One region of the Streptomyces sp. NPDC126497 genome, then DNA from elsewhere that is predicted to be linked to it. Evidence: riboswitches for the same ligand, from Rfam matches in the RefSeq annotation. Region 1 holds a riboswitch; the other holds the start of a gene.
The links. Region 1 has a riboswitch for glycine ahead of gcvT (glycine cleavage system aminomethyltransferase GcvT). Riboswitches for the same ligand answer to the same signal wherever they lie in the genome.
Positions count from the first base shown of each region.

Region 1 (4,166 bases):
TCACTTGTATCGCCCCTCCGTACCTCGCCAGCCAACGCACCTAGCTTAAGCCGACGCCGCGCGGCGGGCTGCGGTGCGGCGGACCACCGTGCGGCGAGTGCGGAAGGGCCCGGGGCCGCGGCGCCTGGGCGGGGGCGGGCCCGTCACGGCTTGTCGCGCCCGCGCCGCGGAGCCGCACACCGGTACGGCCCCACGCCCCGGGGGTTGGACGCGCCCGCGCCGCGGAGCCGCACACCGGTACGGCCCCGCACCCCCAGGGGGTCAGAGCTCGCGCTGGTAGAAGGGACGGACCCTGGTGCGGAGCCAGTCGCCGACCGGGTCCTGGGCGATGTCCAGGACGATGAGGTTGACCGGCCAGGGGGCGGGGGCCCGGCCCAGGGCGCGGCCCAGGGCGTCCAGCGGGAGGGCGCGGGCGTCGCCCTCCCAGCCGGAGAGTTCCACGCCGACGAAGAGGACCGGGTCGGCCGTCTCGATCGCGGCGAGGCAGCGGCGGGCGGCGGTCACCACGCCGATGGAGTCGAACTCCGCCGAGGCCGCGGCGAGGAAGTCCAGCGGGTCGTCCTGCCAGTCGGGCTCGAACAGCCGCACCCGGCCGCCGGACGCCGGGCCGTCCAGCGGGCCGCGTCCGGCCCGGCACAGTTCGGCGACGGCCGGCGGCGGCAGCGGGATGCCGACCACGCCGCCGGGGTTCACCGCGATCCCGGCCTGCGGCGGCAGACCGCGGGCGAACTCCACGGCGGGCGCGACGGTGTACGACAGGTGGGGGCCGACGACCTGGCGGAACTGTTCCTCGGAGCTGAAGACGGGGACGTAGGCCTGGCCGTCGATCTCCAGGGTGGGCAGGTCCAGCGGGCCGCTGTCCGGACCGCCGCCGTTCGGCAGCGGGACCCAGACGAAGCTGCGGCCCAGCACCTCGACGACCCTGCCGCCCGCCGAGGGGACGCCGAGGGAGGCGGAGAGCACCTCCTCCAGCTCGTTGCCGGGCCACCCGCCGTGCGGATGGGGGTGCGCCTGTGCCGGGAAGTCCGCCGGGAAGTCCATCTGCCTACCGCCTGCTGCCTGGAACCACTGCTGTGGCTGGAAAGGCTATCCGGTCAGCCCGTGAAGCCGATCCGGCGCAGCGCGTCCGCCGCGTCCCGGTCGATCAGGACCGCCGAACCGCAGCCCGCCGGCAGGGCGCCCCGCTCCACCGCGCGCAGCAGCCGCTCGCTCGCCGCGCGGTGGCGCAGGAACGCGTACCGGGAGACGCCGCGCCCGCGTTCCCGCTGACCGGCCAGGGCCTGCTGCGGGGTGACGTCGAGCAGCAGCAGGTGCAGGCTCGCGCCCCGGCGGCGTGCCTCGCGGGCCAGCCAGCGGCGCACCCAGGCCTGCGTACCGCAGTCGTGCACGACGACCGGACCGCCGGAGCGCAGGGCGCGGCGCAGCCCGGCGTAGTGGGCGAGCCGGACCAGCGGGCGGTAGACCGCGTACGGCAGGAGGCGCGGCATGCGGGCGTCCCAGCGGTCGCGGGTGTCCTGGGAGTCGACGCGCACGCCGTGCACCGCGCGGCGCATCAGCGTGGACTTGCCGCTGCCGGGGAGCCCGGTGACCGCGACGAGGTCCCGGGGCCCGAAGAGCAGGGCGCGCGGGCTGCGGCCGGCCCGTGCGCGCAGGTCGCGGACGACGGGCGCCGGGAGCGCGCCGCGGGCCCGCCGGGCCGGCGCGGCCGGCTGCGGGGGCAGCGCGACGCCCGTGGTGGTGGCGCACGCCGTGGTCCTGTTCACCGAGATCGTCCTCCCCTGGGGCCAGGTACGAGTACCGATCCCCGCCGAGTGTAAAAAGAAAGTAATGCCGGCGCCTCTCGTTTCCGTCCGTTTCCTGGAACAGGCTCGTCACAGCTCCCCGTGACGGCACCCGCACGCCCCGTGCACCCCCCTGGGAAGGGTCCCCCTGCCGCCTCCCCGTGATGCGTGCAATGATGTGCGCGCCAACTGCATACCGGCCGTTTGAATCCGCGCGGGAGAGTCCCCGGCACCGTTTGCCGCCGGGGCGCCGAAGGAGCAAGTCCCTCCCTTGAATCTCTCAGGCCCCGTTACCGCGCGGGCGAGGCACATCTGAAAAGCGGGCCGTCCCGGGGCATCCAGCGGTGCTCCGGCGGCTCCACCCAAGGTGCAAGCCAGGACCGTCCCCTGCGTGGGCGTCGTGGCGAACCTCTCAGGTTCCGATGACAGATGGGGAGGAACGTCCTCGCCTTCCCCGCGCTCGAACGAACTCGCGCGGGGGGACCCCCATCGCCCTGGGAGACCGACCGATGAGCAGTACCGAACCCCGTCGGACCGCGCTCGACGCCCTGCACCGTTCGCTCGGCGCGACGATGACCGACTTCGCCGGCTGGGACATGCCGCTGCGCTACGGCTCCGAGCGCGACGAGCACAACGCCGTCCGCACGAAGGCCGGCCTGTTCGACCTCTCCCACATGGGCGAGATCACCGTCACCGGCCCCCGGGCCGCCGCCCTCCTCGACCACGCCCTGGTGGGCGACATCGGGGGCGTCAAGCCGGGCCGCGCCCGCTACACCATGATCTGCCGCGAGGACGGCGGCATCCTGGACGACCTGATCGTCTACCGGCTGGACGACACCGCGTACCTGGTGGTCGCCAACGCCTCCAACGCCCAGGTGGTCCTGGACGCCCTGCGGGAGCGCTCGGCCGGCTTCGACGCCGAGGTCCGCGACGACCGCGACGCCTACGCGCTGCTCGCCGTGCAGGGCCCCGAGTCGCAGGGGATCCTCGCCTCGCTCACCGACGCCGACCTGGACGGTCTGAAGTACTACGCCGGCCTGCCCGGCACGGTCGCCGGCGTCCCCGCGCTCATCGCCCGTACCGGCTACACCGGTGAGGACGGCTTCGAGCTGTTCGTGGAGCCCGGGCACGCGGTGGAGCTGTGGCAGGCGCTGACCAAGGCGGGCGAGGGCGCCGGGCTGGTCCCGTGCGGGCTGTCCTGCCGGGACACGCTGCGCCTGGAGGCGGGCATGCCGCTGTACGGCAACGAGCTGAGCACCTCCCTCACGCCCTTCGACGCCGGTCTCGGCCGGGTGGTGAAGTTCGAGAAGGAGGGCGACTTCGTGGGCCGCGCCGCCCTGGCCGAGGCCGCCGAGCGGGCCGCCTCCGAGCCCCCGCGCGTCCTGGTGGGCCTGGTCGCCGAGGGCCGCCGGGTGCCCCGCGCCGGGTACGCGGTGGTGGCCGGCGGCGAGGTGGTCGGCGAGGTCACCTCCGGCGCCCCCTCCCCCACGCTGGGCAAGCCGATCGCGATGGCGTACGTCGACGCCGCGCACGCGGCGCCGGGCACCGAGGGCGTCGGCGTGGACATCCGCGGCAGCCACGAGCCGTACCAGGTCGTGGCGCTGCCGTTCTACAAGCGCCGGAAGTGACACCGTCGTCGGACGGCTCCCCCTTCTGAGGTGAGCACGTCGTGCCTGCTCACCGCGGTGCACACAGTCCCCACCGTCATCAGCAGTCCCCCGCGTACAGGAGAATTCAGGCCATGAGCAACCCCCAGCAGCTGCGTTACAGCAAGGAGCACGAGTGGCTGTCGGCCGCCGAGGACGGCGTGTCGACGGTCGGCATCACGGAGCACGCGGCCAACGCGCTCGGCGACGTGGTCTTCGTCCAGCTCCCCGAGGTCGGTGACAGCGTGACCGCGGGCGAGACCTGCGGCGAGCTGGAGTCCACCAAGTCGGTCAGCGACCTGTACTCCCCGGTCAGCGGCGAGATCACCGAGATCAACGAGGACGTGGTGAACGACCCGTCGCTGGTGAACTCGGCCCCCTTCGAGGGCGGCTGGCTGTTCAAGGTGCGGGTCACCGACGAGCCGGCCGACCTGCTGACCGCCGCCGAGTACGACGCCGAGATCGCCGGCTGAGGAGCCTGTAGCCGCATGTCCGTTCTGAACACGCCCCTGCACGAGCTCGACCCGGCGGTGGCCGCCGCGGTCGACGCCGAGCTGCACCGCCAGCAGTCCACCCTCGAGATGATCGCCTCGGAGAACTTCGCCCCGGTCGCGGTCATGGAGGCCCAGGGCTCGGTCCTCACCAACAAGTACGCCGAGGGCTACCCCGGCCGCCGCTACTACGGCGGCTGCGAGCACGTCGACGTGATCGAGCAGATCGCCATCGACCGGGTCAAGGA
Region 1 covers NZ_JBEORT010000027.1:11,587-15,752, forward strand. Annotated here, with positions in the region: gene ABTY20_RS14760 (enhanced serine sensitivity protein SseB C-terminal domain-containing protein) at 1-4, opposite strand, end outside; gene ABTY20_RS14765 (enhanced serine sensitivity protein SseB) at 262-1,041, opposite strand; gene ABTY20_RS14770 (AAA family ATPase) at 1,095-1,763, opposite strand; glycine riboswitch at 1,987-2,087, shown strand; glycine riboswitch at 2,088-2,220, shown strand; gene gcvT (glycine cleavage system aminomethyltransferase GcvT) at 2,291-3,409, shown strand; gene gcvH (glycine cleavage system protein GcvH) at 3,523-3,900, shown strand; gene glyA (serine hydroxymethyltransferase) at 3,916-4,166, shown strand, end outside.

Region 2 (4,166 bases), on a different contig from region 1:
GCGCGTGGAAGCCGTAGTCGATCAGCCGCTTGGCCACGTCGTCGACGCTGACGCCGGTCGCCTTGGTCAGCGGGCGCAGGTCGATGATGCACTCGTGCGCGACCAGGCCTCCGGGACCGGTGTAGAGCACCGGGTAGTGCGGCTCGAGGCGCTTGGCGATGTAGTTGGCGCTGAGCACGGCCACCTGCGTGGCCCGCTTCAGGCCCTCGCCGCCCATGAGCCGGACGTACGCCCACGAGATCGGCAGGATGCCCGCCGAACCCCACGGCGCCGCCGAGATGGGCCCCACGCCCGTCTCCGGGCCGGCCTCCGGCTGGAGCGGGTGGTTCGGCAGGTACGGCGCCAGGTGCGCCCGTACGCCGACCGGGCCGACACCGGGACCGCCGCCGCCGTGCGGGATGCAGAAGGTCTTGTGCAGGTTCAGGTGCGAGACGTCGCCGCCGAAGTGGCCCGGCTTGGCCAGACCCACCAGCGCGTTGAGGTTGGCGCCGTCCACGTACACCTGGCCGCCGGCCTCGTGCACCTCGGCGCAGATGTCGGCGACGTGCTCCTCGAACACGCCGTGCGTCGAGGGGTAGGTGATCATCAGCACGGACAGCTCGTCACGGTACTGCTCGATCTTGGCGCGCAGGTCGGCCACGTCGATCTCGCCGTCGTCGGACGTCTTGACGACGACGACCTTCATCCCGGCCATCACGGCGCTGGCGGCGTTGGTGCCGTGCGCGGAGGACGGGATCAGGCAGACGGTGCGCTGCTCGTCGCCGTTGGCCCGGTGGTAGCCGCGCACGGCGAGCAGACCGGCCAGCTCGCCCTGGGAGCCGGCGTTGGGCTGGAGGGAGACCTTGTCGTAGCCGGTGACCTCGGCGAGGCGTTCCTCCAGCTCCCGGATGAGCGTGAGGTAGCCCTGCGCCTGCTCGGCGGGCACGAAGGGGTGCAGCTGCCCGAACTCGGGCCAGGTGACCGGCTCCATCTCGGTGGTCGCGTTGAGCTTCATGGTGCAGGAGCCCAGCGGGATCATGCCGCGGTCCAGCGCGTAGTCACGGTCGGAGAGCCGGCGCAGGTAGCGCAGCATCGCGGTCTCGGAGCGGTGCTGCTGGAAGACGGGGTGGGTGAGGTACTCGTCGTCGCGCAGCAGGGCGTCCGGCAGGGCGTCCCGCGCCGCCGCGTCCAGGGTCTCGACGTCGCCCTCGACGCCGAAGGCGCTCCACACGGCGGCCAGCTGTGACCGGGTGGTGGTCTCGTCGCAGGCGATCGAGACGTGGTCGGCGTCGACGAGTCGCAGGTTGACGCCGTTGTCGCGGGCGGCGGCGACGGCCTCGGCGGCCCGCCCGGGAACACGCACGGTCAGCGTGTCGAAGTAGGAGCCGTGCACGATCTCGGCCCCGCCGGACCGCAGTCCCTCGGCGAGGACGGTGGCGTAGCGGTGGGCGCGCCGGGCGATCAGGCGCAGCCCCTCCGGGCCGTGGTAGACGGCGTACATCCCCGCCATGACGGCGAGCAGCACCTGGGCGGTGCAGATGTTGCTGGTGGCCTTCTCCCGGCGGATGTGCTGCTCACGGGTCTGCAGGGCCAGACGGTAGGCCTTGTGCCCGTCGGCGTCGACGGAGACGCCGACGAGCCGCCCGGGCAGGCTGCGCGCCATCTTCTCCTGCACGGCCATGTAGCCGGCGTGCGGCCCGCCGAAGCCCATCGGCACGCCGAAGCGCTGCGTGGTGCCGACCGCGATGTCCGCGCCCAGCTCACCGGGCGACTTCAGCAGGGTGAGGGCGAGCAGGTCGGCGGCGACGGTGACGAGCGCGCCGAGCGCGTGCGCCTGGTCGATGACCGGCTTGATGTCGCGGACGGCACCGGAGGCGCCCGGGTACTGGATCAGTACGCCGTTGATCTCGCGCTCGGCGAGGTCCGCGGGGATGCCGTCGCTCAGGTCGGCGACGACGACCTCGACGCCGGTGGGCTCGGCGCGGGTCTCGATCACGGCGATCGTCTGCGGCAGGGCGTCCGCGTCGACCAGGAACAGGCCCTTCTTGTTCCTGCCCATGCGCCGCGACAGCGCCATCGCCTCGGCGGCGGCGGTGCCCTCGTCGAGCAGCGAGGCACCGGAGGTCGGCAGTCCGGTGAGCTCGGCGACCACGGTCTGGAAGTTCAGCAGCGCCTCGAGCCGCCCCTGGGAGATCTCCGGCTGGTACGGGGTGTAGGCCGTGTACCAGGCGGGGTTCTCCATCACGTTGCGCAGGATCACGGGCGGGGTGAAGGTGCCGTAGTACCCGAGCCCGATCATGGAGCCGAGCACCTCGTTGCGGTCGGCCAGCGCGCGCAGCTCGGCCAGCACCTCGGCCTCGCTCCGGGCACCCGGCAGGTCCAGCGCGTCGGCGTTCTTGATCACGTCCGGCACCGCGGCGGCCGTCAGCTCGTCCAGCGAGCCGTAACCGACCTGGGCGAGCATCTTGGCCCGGGCCTCGTGGTCGGGTCCGATGTGGCGCTGTTCGAAGGGGATTCCCTGTTCGAGCTCGGAGAGCGGAGTGCGAGGGGCGGTCATTGAGGAGGCCTCCTGGTCCGACGACCTTCGAGGGGCACCACGGCGCGGGTGCCCGGACGGCCTCCCCCTCTGTCATCTCAACCTGAGAGCTTCACCGGATCGCCCGGAGGCGTCCGGCTTTCACCGTCGGTGAGAGCGGAAGCCGTCGACACCCGCCCTGCTTTCCAGAGTGACCTCGTCCGTGCGGTACGTGTGCCTGAGAGATTCCGGGGAGGATTTGCTCCTTCGGCGCCTCCGATGGTGCCTGGAGGACTCTCCCGCGCGGGGTCAGCAGCCGTTTGCCAGCGTACCAGCGAGCACCACACCGGGATGTTCGAGTGGCCGCCCGGTCGATTGTGCCGTTCTGTAGTGCTTACGGATGAGTTTGCGACCTATGGAGGGCCCGTGCAGACCGACATCGATCCGCGCCATCTGATCGGCCGCAAGGCGTTCGACCGCAACGGAAACCGGATCGGCACGATCGACGAGGTCTACCTCGACGACGCCACCGGCGTGCCGGAGTGGGCGGCCATACGCACCGGCCTGTTCAGCAGGGACGCCTTCGTCCCCCTGGAGCCCAGCGTCCTCGTCGACGGAGCCCTCCACGTCCCCTTCGAGCGCGCCCTCATCAAGGACGCCCCCGACTTCGGCGTGGGCCGCCACCTCTCCCCCGAACAGGAACTCCAGCTCTACCACCACTACGGTCTGGACGTCGCCGCCCCGCCTCCCCTCGCGGACCGCGACTTCGGCAAACTCGCCGGCAACGACAAGCCCGCCTGATCCGCCCCGCCCACCGGCCCGGCGCCGGCCGCCGCGCCCTCGTCCTCCCCGGGCCTCCGGGGCACCAGCGGCAGTGGCTGTGCCGGCTCCAGGGCCGGGTCCTCGACGCGGAAGGTCTTCACCCGGCCGGGCTCCGAGCCGGGTGTCTCGAAGCGCACGGTGACCCGGCCCAGTCCGCTGCCCTGCACCCAGCCGTGCCCGTAACCGGCGTGCCGTACGTCGTGCCCCGCCGGCCAGCGCCGCTCGGCGGGCGTCTCCCGCTCCGGCGCGGGCCCGGTCCCGCTCTCCTCGGGCGGGAGGTCCTCCGGCGGGCCCGCGGCCTGCGCGAACAGGTCCTCCTGCGTGAAGTCGGCCAGGCCGCTCACCCCGACGCCCAGCAACCGCACCCCGCCCGTCGTGTCGACCGAGTCCAGCAGCCGCGCGGCCGCCTCCCGCACCACCGCCGGATCGTCCGTGGGCCCCCGCAGGGTCTCGGACCGGGTGAGGGTCGAGAAGTCGTACCGGCGCACCTTCAGCACGATGGTCCGCCCCGACAGACCCGCCGCCCGTAGTCTGCGCACACACCGGTCCGCGAGCCGCCGCACCTCCGTACCGACCCGTGTCCGGTCGTGGATGTCCACGTCGTACGTGTCCTCCACCGACACCGACTTGGCCTCCCGCTCGGCCACCACGGGCCGCTCGTCCCGGGCCAGCGCCATCGCGAACAGCGCCTGTCCGTGGGCCTTGCCCAGCAGTCGCACGAGCTCGTCCTCCCCCGCGTCGGCGAGCTCGCCGACCGTGTGGATCCCCGCGCGCCGCAGGTGGTCCCCGGTCGCCGGCCCGACGCCGGGCAGGGTCCGGACCGGCAGCGGATCCAGCAACGCCCGCTCCG
Region 2 covers NZ_JBEORT010000084.1:16,255-20,420, forward strand. Annotated here, with positions in the region: gene gcvP (aminomethyl-transferring glycine dehydrogenase) at 1-2,536, opposite strand, end outside; glycine riboswitch at 2,711-2,806, opposite strand; gene ABTY20_RS27245 (PRC-barrel domain-containing protein) at 2,921-3,295, shown strand; gene ABTY20_RS27250 (DNA polymerase IV) at 3,214-4,166, opposite strand, start outside.
Region 2: linked by a shared signal. The riboswitch ahead of gcvP (aminomethyl-transferring glycine dehydrogenase) and the one ahead of gcvT (glycine cleavage system aminomethyltransferase GcvT) in region 1 are both predicted to bind glycine.